Regions from separate parts of the Pontibacillus yanchengensis genome, predicted to be linked through region 1. Evidence: predicted binding sites of a transcription regulator. Region 1 holds the regulator's gene; the other holds the start of a gene.
The links. Region 1 encodes LexA, which represses DNA repair genes until DNA is damaged. Its sites were predicted from a motif close to CGAACATATGTTCG; they were not measured.
Positions count from the first base shown of each region.

Region 2: a site for LexA is predicted at 5,050-5,063, ahead of ruvA (Holliday junction branch migration protein RuvA). Genes of this name have one in related genera too.

Region 1 covers NZ_WMEU01000001.1:208,086-215,918, reverse strand. Annotated here, with positions in the region: gene GLW08_RS01045 (aminotransferase class I/II-fold pyridoxal phosphate-dependent enzyme) at 1-28, shown strand, start outside; gene GLW08_RS01040 (MerR family transcriptional regulator) at 258-665, shown strand; gene glnA (type I glutamate--ammonia ligase) at 708-2,045, shown strand; gene GLW08_RS01030 (hypothetical protein) at 2,284-2,919, shown strand; gene lexA (transcriptional repressor LexA) at 3,032-3,661, opposite strand; gene GLW08_RS01020 (YneB family resolvase-like protein) at 3,963-4,613, shown strand; gene GLW08_RS01015 (DUF896 domain-containing protein) at 4,786-5,019, shown strand; gene tkt (transketolase) at 5,273-7,267, shown strand; gene sirA (sporulation inhibitor of replication protein SirA) at 7,398-7,833, shown strand, end outside.
Region 2 covers NZ_WMEU01000002.1:257,861-265,693, forward strand. Annotated here, with positions in the region: gene safA (SafA/ExsA family spore coat assembly protein) at 1-319, shown strand, start outside; gene GLW08_RS08435 (phosphotransferase) at 322-1,287, shown strand; gene nadE (NAD(+) synthase) at 1,338-2,078, shown strand; gene GLW08_RS08445 (YhcN/YlaJ family sporulation lipoprotein) at 2,162-2,758, shown strand; gene GLW08_RS08450 (YebC/PmpR family DNA-binding transcriptional regulator) at 3,338-4,060, shown strand; gene GLW08_RS08455 (BofC C-terminal domain-containing protein) at 4,211-4,759, shown strand; gene ruvA (Holliday junction branch migration protein RuvA) at 5,138-5,752, shown strand; gene ruvB (Holliday junction branch migration DNA helicase RuvB) at 5,771-6,772, shown strand; gene GLW08_RS08470 (DUF2905 domain-containing protein) at 6,769-6,969, shown strand; gene queA (tRNA preQ1(34) S-adenosylmethionine ribosyltransferase-isomerase QueA) at 6,990-7,833, shown strand, end outside.

The sequences.
Region 1 (7,833 bases):
AGTAAACAAACTTTTGATAAGAGATTAATTCAAGTCTAGGCAAGATAATCTCACATAGAATACTATTCTTTGTAAGGTTATCTACCTTTCATCATAGTAATTTTAGTGAAAAAACATGTAAAGCTTATGCATTTATTCGTGATGTGAAATGATCAAAAACATTTCTTGTGTAAAAAAACCTAACATTCATTGACAGAAGTTGAAACATTGCATACAATAAAATTATGTAAACGACTAGTAAAGGAGGGCAGATTCTTATGAAAGATGAAATGCGTAGAACAATGCCGCTATTTTCGATTGGAATTGTAAAATCGCTTACAGAACTGTCAGCCAGGCAAATTAGATATTACGAAGAGCATCAATTGATTAACCCAGCTAGAACGGAAGGTAACCGTCGTTTATTTTCATTTAATGATGTAGAACGCTTGCTTGAAATAAAATCTTTAATTGAAAAAGGCATTAACCTTGCTGGAATTAAGCAAGTCTTAACCATTCAGGAACCAGAAACGCCGGAAGTAACGTATACTGAAGGTGATATTCAAGAAGCTCAAGGAGAATTATCCGAAAAAGAATTGCGAAAAATGCTTAAGAACGAATTGTTCCAAGGCAACCGATTTGGCAAGTCTTCGTTGCGTCAGGGAGAATTATCACGATTCTTCCATTAAATAAACGCATTTATTACTACATTACAGGAGGAATACGAAAATATGGCTTCGAAATTTACGAGAGAACAAATTTGGAAAAAAATTGAAGAAGAAAACGTAAAATTTATCCGTCTACAATTCACAGATCTTCTTGGAACTATCAAAAATGTAGAAATTCCAGTTAGTCAATTAGACAAGGCATTAGATAATCAAATGATGTTTGACGGGTCTTCCATCGAAGGATTTGTTCGTATTGAAGAATCCGATATGCTACTACACCCAGACCTTGACACATTTGTAGTGTTCCCATGGACTTCTGAAAAAGGGAAAGTAGCTCGTTTTATTTGTGACATCTGCAATCCAGATGGTACACCATTTGAAGGGTGCCCACGTTATAACCTAAAACGTAATCTTAAGAAAATGGAAGAACTAGGATTCTCTGCGTTTAACTTAGGTACGGAGCCAGAATTCTTCCTATTTAAATTAGATGAAAAGGGAGAACCCTCTATGGAGCTTAATGACAGAGGTGGATATTTCGACCTTGCTCCAACAGATTTAGGTGAAAATTGTCGACGTGATATCGTATTGGAATTAGAAGAGATGGGTTTTGAAATTGAAGCTTCTCACCACGAAGTAGCACCAGGTCAGCACGAGATTGATTTCAAATATGCTGATGCCATTAAACACTGTGATGATATTCAAACATTTAAACTTGTTGTTAAAACAATTGCACGGAAGCATGGATTGCACGCAACATTTATGCCTAAACCATTATTTGGAGTAAACGGTTCTGGTATGCATGTGAATATGTCCCTATTCAAAGATGGTGCGAACGCATTCTTTGATGAAAAGGGTGATCAACAGTTAAGTCAAACAGCTTATCAATTTATCGCAGGTGTTGTGAAGCACGCAACGAATTTTACTGCTGTAACAAACCCTACAGTTAATTCATATAAACGTCTTGTTCCTGGTTACGAAGCACCTTGTTATGTTGCATGGTCCGGTCAAAACCGAAGTCCATTAATTCGTATTCCAGCTTCTCGTGGTATGAGTACTCGTATAGAAGTGCGTTCTGTGGATCCCTCAGCAAACCCATACTTAGCAATGGCAGTTCTACTTTCATCAGGTCTTGACGGCGTCGAGAACAAACTACAAGCCCCAACACCAGTTGATCGTAATATCTATGTTATGGATAAAGAAGAACGTGTGAAGCACGGCGTTCAAGATCTACCTGCTACATTAGCAGATGCACTTGAATTATTGAAAAAAGACGAGAAAATGGTGGAAGCTCTAGGCGAACACCTATATGAGCACTTCATCGAATCAAAAGAAATCGAATGGGATATGTTCCGTACGCAAGTCCATCCATGGGAGCGCGAACAGTATCTAAGCACATATTAATGAACAAAACCCTTGAAGCATAGCTTCAAGGGTTTTGTTATGGGCGGTACTCTGATTGACCTGATACCTACTAAATCTATATAGGAAAAGGCTAGGTTAAAACACTCTATAAATCATTAGTATGAGAAGACGTTAAATGTAGCCAAAAGAAAGGCATAAGGGACCATTTTGTCGTAAATAAAAAGGATATTATTTAATCATATGGAAAGTAATAATAGGTCGTATTAGGAGGGGAGTTATGAATGTAGAAAGCAAATATATAATCAGATGGGGAATACCAGGTTGGTTGATCATTCTTTACTATATTTTATTGGATGCATTTTCAAAAAGAGTCTTTTTTTCGGACAATCTACCACCAGTCGAGATTATAGTGGCTTTACTAACAGCTATTTCATTTGGCGTCATCGTGGGTTACCTTTTACATCAAGCGTATTTTGCAATGGAATGGTTATTCGGAAGAGGACCATTGGAAGTTTCTCATGAGATTAAGCAAGTATTAGAGAATGCCGGTCTCTCTTATGAGGAGGAATCAAAACCGGAACGACAGTATTTTTATTTTGAATATTTGTGGCAGAAATCATTAGCTAATATCTCTTCTCCACATAAAATGGAATATCTGTCAGCTCGATATCAACACTTGTTGACGAGGACACAGGAATTAGGTGTTCTTCGAGCAAGTTTAATTATATGTCTTTTAATAACAGGATATTTTATCTTTTTTGAGAACATATTATTTTTAGGCGTAGGCTTACTCATTATTCTTGGAACACTCTTCTTATTTGTTCATAGAGCACAACGTTATTTTACGAGAAATACGCATTATTTCATTGCCTACAATCTGCGAGATCTATTGCAGGAGAAAGAAAATAAATAAGAGTGAGAAAAAGTTCATCAAATTGAATCATAAAAGAAGGGCTGACCTATTTTTGGTCAGCTCTTCTTATTTGTTTGTGGATTTTTGATATTAATCAAGCTTCAGCTTTATGTTAATGGATATGACGATATAATCCAACTACTCGACCTAATATACTTATGTTTTGAACGATAATGGGATCCATTGTAGCGTTTTCTGGTTGTAAGCGTATATAGTTAGATTCTTTGAAGAAACGTTTTACAGTTGCTTCTTCATCCTCCGTCATTGCAACTACAATGTCCCCGTTTTGGGCGGTTTGCTGTTTACGAACAATGACCATATCTCCATCAAGGATTCCTGCTTCAATCATACTTTCCCCTTGGACAACGAGAACAAAGATTTCATCATCTGCTGCTGCAAGTGTGTCAGGAAGAGGTACATATTCTTCAATATTTTCAATAGCTGTAATTGGCATCCCAGCGGTTACTTTACCGATGACAGGAGCGTAAGTTGCCTCTCCTTTAGGGATATGCGTCCCAGTACCTTCTTCCAATTCTAGGACTTCAATTGCTCTTGGTTTTGTTGGATCGCGTCTAATATAGCCTTTCTTCTCTAATCTAGCAAGATGTCCATGGACGGTAGAACTAGAAGCTAGTCCAACAGCTTCGCCAATTTCTCTTACGGATGGTGGATAACCTTTTTCGAGAACACGGTCTTTAATGAAATCTAGTATTGCTTCCTGCCTTTTTGATAGTTTTGTCATATTAATTACACCTCGTACATATTGTTTTATTACCGACATTATACCATGCTTGGTAAGGATATACAAACATTCGTTCGTAAAATCTGTTGACAAGAACGAATGTTCGTATATAATAGATTTTAGAAGAAAGCGAACAAAAGTTCTTATTCTATGGAGGCGATCATCATGTTTCAAAATCTATCAAAACTTGACGTAGCGTATATATTATTATTTGTAGCCAGCTTAGGATTTATGTATTATGCTATGGTGACGAGTTAAATAGAGTGCTCGTAAGTACCAATGTGAAAGGTTAGGAGAAACTATGAAAGCTATTATCTATTGTCGCGTAAGCACCGAAAAAGAAACGCAAGTATCCTCCTTAAAAAGACAACGATTAGAATTAGAAGAACTTGCACAAACTCACAACTTTGAAGTTTCTAAAATAATAGAGGAACAAGCTAGTGGATATGACGTAGAGCGGGAAGGTATATTTGAACTATTAGAAATGGTAACAAGTGGAGAAGCGGATGTATTATTAATTCAAGATGAAACAAGATTAGGTAGAGGGAATACAAAAATCGCTCTTTTTCATCAATTGAATAAGTTAAATATCCCTATTTATACAGTTACACATAATGGATACCTGCAATTATCGGAATCAGATTCCATGGTTTTACAAATCGTTGGTGTCGTTGAAGAATATCAAAGAAAAATTCATAACCTAAAAATAAAACGAGGTATGAAAAAGGCGATAGAGAGCGGTTTTAATCCTGCAGATAATCTATCTAATCAGGAAATGGCTCAGGGAAGAGATAGAAAAGATTTTCCAGTTGAAGAAGTAGCAAGGTTGCGTAAAAATGATTTAACCTTTTCTGAGATTGCTGCTACATTAAGAGGTATGGGATATAATGTCTCTAAAGCAACAGTACATAGAAGATATCAAGAGTTTCAATCACTTGAAAAAAATAAATAAAAACGTTACTATAATTAGCAAGTAAGGCAAGCACTCTTCGTGGGACTTGCCTTTTTTCATTGGAAATGTAAATGATGAAATATTGTTATAGATTTTCCTTTATATAACTCGTGTAAACGTTAATTAAATGAACGCTACCTTTGTTTCATCTTAAGAAAAGGAGAAGATATATATGCTTTCTCAAGAAAAAATTAATCGTATTAATGAGTTAGCCAATAAATCCAAAAATGAAGGATTAACAAAAGAAGAACAAGACGAACAACAAGAATTACGTCAGGAATATTTGAAGAATGTTCGTAAATCCTTTAAGAACCATCTGAAATCGGTGAAAGTTGTTGACCCTGAAGGGAATGACGTAACACCTAATAAACTTAAAGAAGAAAAAGAACGTAATAAAAAGCATTAATTCTGAAAATCCTGTTACGTCTATGTAACGGGGTTTTTTCATTTATTTTTTTACTTGGATAACTGATTAGTGTGAAATTACACGATTTTAATAATAAAAGGCATAAAGATTAGAACTAGTAACATCCTAATATATGTGACAAATGAGGGAATTTCTATTTTCTTTTGATAGAACGGTTGTCACTTAACAGATTTCATTATAGGATTAAATTGTTACATAGTATGTACACGCGAAGTACGAAAGGGGTAGTTTCATGTCAGAACAAATCGAACAACAATCAATTAACACCATCCGCACATTATCCATTGATGCGGTAGAAAAAGCAGGATCAGGACACCCAGGAATGCCTATGGGGGCAGCTCCAATGGCGTACACGCTTTGGACAGAGTTCATGCAACACAATCCTAAGCACTCATCATGGTTTAACCGTGATCGCTTTGTATTATCAGCAGGACACGGGTCCATGTTGCTATATAGCCTACTACATTTATCAGGGTATAACGTTACGATGGATGACTTAAAAGAATTCCGTCAATGGGGATCTAAAACTCCAGGTCATCCTGAGTTTAAACACACAGACGGAGTGGAAGCTACAACAGGACCACTTGGTCAGGGAATCGCTATGTCTGTTGGAATGGCTATGGCTGAAACGCATTTAGCAGCTAAATACAACAAAGAAAACTATCCAATCGTTGATCATTATACGTACGCAATTTGCGGCGATGGTGATTTAATGGAAGGTGTCTCTCAAGAAGCAGCTTCTCTAGCTGGCCACCTAGGATTAGGAAAACTAGTCGTTCTATACGATTCTAATGATATTTCACTTGATGGCGATCTTCACCGTTCATTCTCAGAAGATGTAGAGAAAAAATTTGAAGCATATGGATGGCAAGTCCTTCGTGTAGAAGATGGCACAGATATTGCAACCATTCGTCAGGCTCTTCAAAAAGCTAAAGAAAATACAACACAACCTACTATGATTGAAGTAAAAACAGTCATTGGGTATGGTTCTCCTAATAAATCAGGGAAAGCTGATTCTCACGGTGCTCCACTAGGTGAGGAAGAAGTACAGGCAGCCAAAGAACATTACAATTGGGAACATGAGCTTTTCCATGTACCAGCTGATGTGTATCAAGATTTCGAAACGAAAGTACGTACGCAAGGGGAAGAAGCAGAACGTAATTGGAACGAATTGCTATCCCAATACAAAGAAGCATATCCAGAATTAGGTGCTGAATTTGAACTAGCTATTCATGATGAACTTCCTGAAGGTTGGGAGGATAAACTTCCTAGCTTCACTCCAGGTGAAGATAAAGTGGCTACAAGAGCTGCGTCAGGTGAAATGATTAATGCTCTATCAAAAGAAGTTCCTTATTTCTTTGGCGGAAGTGCTGACCTTGCCGGATCTAACAAAACGACTGTGAAAGAAGAGGACGACTTTTCTCGCAATAATTATGCAGGTCGTAACATTTGGTTTGGTGTGCGCGAATTTGCTATGGCTTGTGCCTTAAATGGAATGGCTCTGCACGGTGGATTAAAAGTATATGGCGGTACATTCTTTGTATTTAGTGACTATATGCGTCCAGCCATTCGTCTGTCCGCTCTAATGGGAGCACCAGTTACGTATGTTTTCACCCATGACTCTATTGCAGTAGGTGAAGATGGTCCAACTCATGAACCAATTGAACAATTACCGTCATTACGAGCGATGCCTAACCTTTCAGTTATTCGTCCAGCAGACGGAAATGAAACAAGGGCTGCTTGGCGCCTAGCGCTTGAATCCAATGAACAAGCAAATGCTCTTGTGCTAACACGTCAAGGCCTCCCAACACTTAAAGGTACTAGCTATGAAGGTGTTAAGAAAGGTGCTTATACGATTAGTCCTGCACAAAAAGACCAAGCTGATGCACTTCTACTCGCAACTGGTTCAGAAGTACAATTAGCTGTGCGTGCTCAAGAAACATTACGTGAAAAAGGAATCGATACTAGCGTAGTAAGCATGCCTTCTTGGGATCGCTTTAACGTTCAAGATAAAGCATATAAAGAAGAAGTACTACCAAGCTCAGTGAAGAAGCGTCTTGCTCTTGAAATGGCTTCCCCATTAGGTTGGGAGCGTTATGTAGGTGATGAGGGCGATGTTCTTGGAATAGATGGCTTTGGTGCTTCTGCCCCAGGCAATACAGTAATGGAACAATATGGATTTACAGTAGAGAATGTTGTACAAAAAGTAGAAAACCTATTAAAGTAAGATGTAAAGTAAGCCCCCTGTTTGGTAAACAGGGGGCTTTTTCGACAAAAATTTCAAATGTTCACCTACCATATTTGACACATTTTTTACTTTTATTGGGGTATCATGACTCTAATGGGAGGGACAGGCGATGCGTGAATATACGATTTATTGGGTAAAAGATGAATTTTCGTATCATTATTTCCATAAAACAGGTGTTCTTTTTCAGTTTTTGCAAGAATGGAGACATAATCAAGGAAGCTCTATTTATCAACTTCAATTTAGTGAAGTTATCAAACCGTTACCTTTAGATCTGCTTATTCAACATATCGCAACAAAATTACGAAAGCCTGTGGAGTTATCTTTTGAAGAGAATGAAGCCTCATTTTATATACAACATCAAGGCAAATCAGTTCGATTAACACAAAAAAATGATCGTGAAGTATGTTTCTACGCAGAAAATTTACATCAGGCAGAAGAAGTTTTGTTTGATACACTCAGGTCCATACACCCGTCTTTTTTTATCATCGATACAGCGTACAGTCATTATGGATGGGTAGCGCCTATTAAAAAAGAAGCTATTCTTT
Region 2 (7,833 bases), on a different contig from region 1:
AATGCCGCAACAAGGCGGAATGCCACAACAGGGCGGAATGCCACAACAAGGCGGAATGCCGCAACAGGGTGGAATGCCACAACAGGGCGGAATGCCGCAACAGGGTGGAATGCCACAACAAGGCGGAATGCCGCAACAGGGTGGAATGCCACAACAAGGCGGAATGCCGCAACAGGGTGGAATGCCACAACAAGGTGGGATGTTCCAACCAGGTTCAGGTATGATGTCGGGAGAAGATTATCCAATGCCATTTATGGGTCCAGGTGGGACTCAGCCTTTCGGATCGTTTGAAATGCCACGCTTTGATGATGAGGAATAATTATGGATTATACTCAATTAGGAAAGGGGAATGTCTATCAGGACTTTCCCTTTTCTTTTTTTAAAGAAAAAGGAAGCCTCGACATCCACCAAATAGAATGGATAACCCCGCACGTTTGTAAAATTTTCACACATCAAGGGAACTATGTTACAAAGCGTTATCCTTCCATGCAAGTGGTTCGTCAGCAATGGGAATTTTTTAACTCTGTTTCCTATGCTGGAATCATTCCTTTTGTTCCATTTCCAAGTGGCAGGTTTACAGTGTATGATGGTATTCGGTACATATGGACCTTATCTCCATGGCAAGATGGCACTACCCTTACTTTTGAGAATAAAAAGGATAGGCATGATGCTCAAAAAGCTTTAATATTATTCCATACTCATGCACGTGGCATCCAAATTAATTCGGTACAGCAGCGCTCGCCATTATATGTAAAATGGCAAAAAAGGTATCATCAATTTGCATTAAATGAGCATATTTTTGCTATGCATAACGAAATACAACTGTTCAGAGAGATATGCTTATTTAGCACTGAAGCATTACAGCAGTTTAAATCTATGGACTGGGACGCTATTATTAAATTAAGTAATGATGTGTGGGAGTGGAATCATGGTGATGTTGCGTCGCATAATTTTCTAAGAACCACAGATAATCATATTAAGTTGATTGATTTTGATTTATTAACACTAGGCCCACAATGCTATGATCGGATACAACTCGCTCATCGATTTATATCTAAAGGAATTAGTGTCGATGAATTTATTCTTTTAGACTTGTTTCGTGATCATCTTACAGAGGAATCTTTCTATAAAGGTGTGGTGTTCCCGAGTTGGATTCTTAGAGAATGGAATGTCCTTTTGCAAAAAAACCCTTCGAACGAGCAGATTTTTCATTGGCTGGAAAAAGTTCAAAACTGGTGGCACCTTCACCAAACATTTGTAGCACAACTTACGAATGTGCTAACATGAAATGGGAAGAAACTTAACATAACTATGATTGGAAAGGAAGACGTACATTTATGCAGGATAAAGTAAACAAATTAGTAGAATGGTTGCAACAACAAGTGCAAGATGCAGGTTTAGATGGATTGTTAGTTGGAGTAAGTGGTGGTGTTGACTCAGCTGTTGTAGCTCATTTGATTAAGAAAGCTTTTCCAGAAAACTCATTAGCAGTTATTTTACCATGTAAAAGTAATCCTGGAGATCAGGATGCTGCTCAAAAAGTAATCGAAAGCTGTGGAATTGATTCTGTAACGGTGGATTTAACGGATACACATAATGTTTTATTTTCAACGGTTAAAGCTCAGTTACAGAATAAAAATGAGTACAATGAAAATCAAGAGCGATTAGCTGATGCCAACTTACGTGCGAGACTTCGTATGAGTACACTTTATACACTGGGAACAAATTATAAATACCTAGTAGTTGGAACGGATAATGCCCCTGAATGGTACACTGGATATTTCACTAAATATGGTGATGGTGGAGTGGACCTTGTTCCTTTACTTCATTTAACAAAAGGGGAAGTACGTGAATTAGCTCGTACATTAGGAGTGCCTTCTGAGATTGTAGAGAAAGCCCCGAGTGCTGGCTTATGGGAAGGGCAGACAGATGAAAAAGAATTAGGTGTTTCATACGATACCATTGATAAGCATCTAAAAGGGGAAGAAATACCTGAGGAAGATGAGAAAGTCATTGAAAATCTTCATAAAAAGACAGAACATAAGCGTGATATTGCAGCTGCGCCTCCTAAGTTTTAAGCGAAAGAAAAAATTACCTAAAAGTAACTCGGTTATTCGAAACCTCTCTCATCCATGCTAAGAAGGAAAGAGAGGTTTTTAATATGATAAACAAAATGGTGTTGTTATCTTTGATAGTCACTGGGATATTAGTAGGTTGTGCAGGGCAAGAGGAATCTGAATCCATTATTGAACCTGAGCTAGAACCTGAATCTCTCTCCATCGATAGAGATCGCATGAACAAAGAAGCGATTGACAATGATGGGAAAGATCAGCCTAGTGAAAAGCATCAAGAGTACATTGATCGATCTGTGCCTCAAAATGAATACCCTAAAAAGAACACGCCAATTAGTGATCCTGATGCAATGTCTACCAATAATAAGGAATACGATAAGCAATCAAGAGAAATTGGTAAAAGGTTAAGTGAGTCTAGATATGTGAAAACCGCGCAAGTAGTTGTAACTAATGAAAAGGTAGTTGTAGCTATAGAAGAACCGGACCGAACAACCTATACACGAGTAAATGTTGCCGAAAAGGTAAGGGAAATATTGAAAGAAATGCCTGAAACGAATGGTAAAGAAATCGTGGTGTACACAGATGAACGCTATTGGGATCGCATGAAGGATTTAAAAAGTCGATTGCATCAAGACGAAGAGATGCCAAATGGCGTAGATCAATTTAGAGAGCAAACGTATCGATGAGGAGTGCTTAAGTAGCGCTCCTGTTTTTTTGTGTTAACCAATGAGGTAAATGGGGCATTGTTTTTACTCCATATGAGGTATATTGAAGACTTGAAATCGAGATAGTTTTGAAGAGAGAAAAGTTTCCGTTACATGATTTCAGAGAAAAGTTGAGCCTGGAAATCACTTACTTTCCTGCGGCCCTACACGATGTAGGGTCTTTCGGCGTTGTCACACGTTCTGGAGCGACTTTTACTGCTTTCGGAGCGAGAATCAAAAAACTGGAGCTACTTTTGAAATATAGGGGCGAGATTTCAGATATAGGAGCGACTTTTGAAAAATAGGATCCCCCCCCAATTTTCTGGTCCATCTTTGCGTGATTTGGTTCAACGTAAGCATTTCTTTTACCCAAATCATCTTGAATCCAAGTCTTCAAGATAATGATGGTGCAAAAGGTAATAAGTTGAAATAATTTCTTTAGTGTAAAAACCATCCGCTATACAGACTGTCAAAGTACCGTGAAGCTTTTGTATTGGAGGGGATTGTGTTATATTATATAAGGATTTCGAATTATGGAATTAGGAGAGAGGAGTATGTCCCATGGCAGGTCATTCGAAATGGGCCAATATAAAGCATCGTAAAGGTGCGCAAGATAAAAAACGCGGGAAAATCTTCATGAAACTTGCAAAGGACCTCTATGTAGCCGCGAAAGAAGGTGGAGGGGATCCTGAAACAAACCCTGCTCTTCGCCAAGCAATCGATAAAGCAAAAGCAAATAACGTACCAAATGAAAATATTGATCGTGCAATAAATAAAGCGACTGGAAATCTTGACGGTGCAAATTATGAGGAAACAACGTATGAAGGCTATGGACCAGCTGGAGTTGCTGTGATGGTTGAGGTACTCACAGATAACCGTAATCGTACAGCTTCTGAGGTGCGTCACGCCTTTAACAAACATAACGGTAATCTTGGGGAAAACGGTTGTGTATCCTTTATGTTTGACCGCAAAGGATATATTGTAGTTAATCGAAATGAACATAATATTAATGAAGAAGAACTTATGCTCGAGGTTATTGAAGCAGGTGCAGATGAAATGGAAACGTATGAAGAGTCATTCGAGATTTATACTGACCCTGAGTCGTTTCAGGATGTACGTACTGCATTGGAATCACAAGGTTACACATTAGAAAATGCAGAGGTAACATTTTTCCCACAAACCTATTCTCATGTTGAGGGAGAAGAAGCAGAGCAAATCGAAAAACTGATTGATATGCTTGAGGATCTTGAAGACGTGCAAGAGGTTTATCATAATCAAAAATAATAAGTCTACCTCTATCAGAGGGATGAAACTTCTAATTTCAGGACATACTGAGATTAGAAGTTTTTTTATTAGATTGCAGAAGAGGTTCAATGAGTCGCAGAACGTCTTGGTAGCTATTGAGAAGGAATCCTTAGATAGGAGGGGGCAAATATGAAAACGTTTCGTATGCTATTCCTAACCTTGTTTGTCGTGTTGGTGGCTGGAAGTATATCCATTTATAATGGGGAAGCTTCTGACGGTGACGCTACCAGTCAGAACAAGAGTGAAGAAAAAAAGTCTTGGGAGCAAGATCCACTGGAATTGGAAGTTGTTTTGCGTCGAACTTATGTTGATGGACAGGTTAGTGAAGAAACATTTACAGAAACAATATGGTCCTTGGAGGATTTCTGGGCAACGTATGATGGATGGAACCTTGTAGAACAACTAGAAGGAAAGGTTGTATTTCAAAAAGAAGTAGATGAATTATCTCCAGAAATGAAGCATGATGGATACTTTGGCATTAATCAAAAAGGAGAATTAACTATTTTTGAAGGCACGCCAAATCATCAAAAGGCTATACAATCTTTCTTCTATATAAATACGGAAAAGTTAGAGAGTCATCAAACGGAGAAATTGAAGAAGGGGATTAAGATTCATACCAAGGATCAATACTTTAGTTTGCTGAAGACATATAAACAATATGCAGTCCCAAAATATTGAATATCCAAAAAACCTTCCTAACATAGGAAGGTTTTTTAGGGTTTAGGCGTTAGAATGCAACATTTCTAATTCTTCATGTTTCCATTTACCTTGTGCTTTTAGGTTGTTTCGTTACTTTTTCTGCGTTTACACCTAGGGATTTTAAGTATTTGATGATGCGGTCGATGGTTTTCATGTACGGAGGCACCTCATTACCTTTCAGACTTATCTAACTTCTATAGTAGATTTTAATGACCAGTCAGTCAACCATTATTTTCAAAAAATTATATGTGTTATGAAAATCTTATAGGCGAACATACGTCCGAAACATTCTTCGAGTACAGAGCCATCTTGTGTTAAAATAAAAAGAGGTAAAGTACGAGTAAGGGAGTTACGGAAATGATTGCTTATATACAAGGTGTATTAACATCAATTGATGCTGAAAGTGTTATTGTCGAAGCAAGTGGTGTAGGGTATGATATTTGTTGTGCAAATCCATTTGCTTATCAATCTAACAAAAATAAAGAGATTCGAATTTATACATATCATTATGTGAGAGAGGATACGCAAATGCTTTATGGGTTTAAAACCCCTGAAGAAAAATCCTTATTTGCGAAGTTGTTGAATGTGTCAGGAATAGGGCCAAAAGGGGCTTTAGCGATACTTGCCTCCACGTCTGTTGGGGAAGTTGTATCGGCGATTGAGCGGGAAGATGATACCTTCCTTACGAAATTCCCTGGTGTAGGTAAGAAAACAGCTCGTCAAATGATACTAGATTTGAAAGGTAAATTGACTGAATGGTTACCTGTTGAGCAAGAAGAGGGCACGATTTTCTTTGAAGGTGAAACGAAAGAAGAGCAGTCCAAACACCTCGAAGAAGCCATTGAAGCTATGAAAGCATTAGGATACTCCGAGAAAGAATTAAAATCCATTCGACCAAGACTACAGGAAGAAACTACTACAAGTACAGATGATCTTGTTAGAAAAGGATTATCTCTTATGATGCAAAAGTAATAAAGGAGGAGGTGTACGATGGACGATCGCATGGTAAGTGGTGATGTGCAACCTGATGAAGAATCGGTTGAATATAGCCTTAGACCTCAAACGCTTGCCCAATATATAGGACAAGGAAAGACAAAAGAAAATTTAAAGATATTTATAGAAGCAGCCAAAATGCGAAATGAACCACTTGATCACGTCCTCTTATATGGTCCTCCAGGATTAGGTAAGACAACGCTTGCTACTATTATAGCCAATGAGATGGGTGGTCAGATTCGAACTACAGCCGGTCCTGCTATTGAAAGAGCAGGAGATTTGGCTGCTATTCTATCTTCATTAGAAGCTGGCGATGTTTTATTCATTGATGAAATTCATCGACTCCCTCGTTCGGTGGAGGAAGTGCTTTATCCAGCAATGGAGGATTTCTGTTTAGATATTGTGATTGGTTCAGGTTCCGAAGCACGTTCGATTCGTTTGGATTTACCCCCTTTCACCTTAGTTGGGGCAACGACACGTGCTGGTCTTCTATCCGCTCCACTACGTGATCGATTTGGCGTATTAAGTCGCTTAGATTATTATACGACAGAAGATTTGTGTGCCATAGTGGAGCGTACCTCAGATATTTTTCATGTAGATATAAGTGAAGAAGCCTCTGTTGAGATTGCTAGAAGATCAAGAGGGACGCCTCGTATTGCTAACCGTTTGTTGAAGCGAGTGCGGGATATTGCTCAAGTAAAAGGGGAAGCAGTTATTTCTAAAGATACTACCCAACATGCACTAACGATGCTTCAGGTCGATCAAGAGGGACTTGATCATGTTGACCATAAATTACTGACTGGTATTATGGATCATTTCAAGGGCGGACCAGTTGGACTAGATACGATAGCAGCTACGATAGGGGAAGAACCCCAAACAATTGAAGATGTCTATGAGCCATTTCTTTTACAGATGGGGTTTATCCAACGTACCCCTAGGGGAAGACTGGTTACCAATAAAACGTACGAACATTTTAATCGGGAGGTGCCAGGGGCTTGACCGATTTACCTAAATTGTTCATTATTATTGGGGTCATCTTTATTATTATTGGATTGATATGGACCATGTTTGGCAAGTTACCAGGTGATATAGCATTTAAAAAAGGGAATGTGACGTTCTATTTCCCAATTGTTACCTCGATTATTGTCAGCATTGTTCTATCATTAATCTTTTATATTATTGGAAAAATTCGTTGAAATAGAGTGGGGAGAGCGTTATGAACATCAAGGATTTTGATTTTGATTTACCAGAAGAGCTTATTGCACAAACCCCTTTGTTAAATAGAACTCATTCTAGGATGCTTGTGCTCGACAGAGAAACGGAGACCATTGACCATAAGCATTTTTATGATCTGCCTTCTTACCTTAAGTCGGGGGACTGTCTTGTTCTAAATAATACCCGTGTACTACCAGCAAGATTATATGGCGTGAAAGAAGATACTGGTGGTAAAGTAGAAGTATTACTTCTTCACCAGCAAGAAGGAGACGAATGGGAAGTTTTAGTTAAGCCTGCCAAAAAGGTGAAAGTGGGGACAAGAATCTCGTTTGGTGATGGGAAGTTGGTTGCGGAATGTACCGAATTAAAAGATCACGGTGGTCGTATTGTGAAGCTACAATATGATGGTATTTTCTTAGAAGTTCTAGAATCTTTAGGAGAGATGCCATTACCTCCTTATATTAAGGAACAACTTCCAGACCAAGAACGATATCAAACGGTGTATTCCAAAGAGGAAGGTTCTGCCGCAGCACCAACAGCAGGACTTCATTTCACAAATGAGCTCTTGGAACAGATACAACAACAAGGGGTAGAAATTGCCTATGTAACATTACACGTTGGATTAGGGACGTTTCGACCTGTAAGTGCGGATAACGTGGAAGAACATGAAATGCACGCAGAATTTTATGATATGGATCAACAGACTGCTGACCAACTTAAACGAGTGAGAGAGTGTGGTGGTCGTATCATTCCGGTAGGCACAACTTCAACTCGGACTTTAGAAACGATTGTTCGGGATTATGGCAATTTTACTGAGGCTCGCGGATGGACGGATATTTTCATAT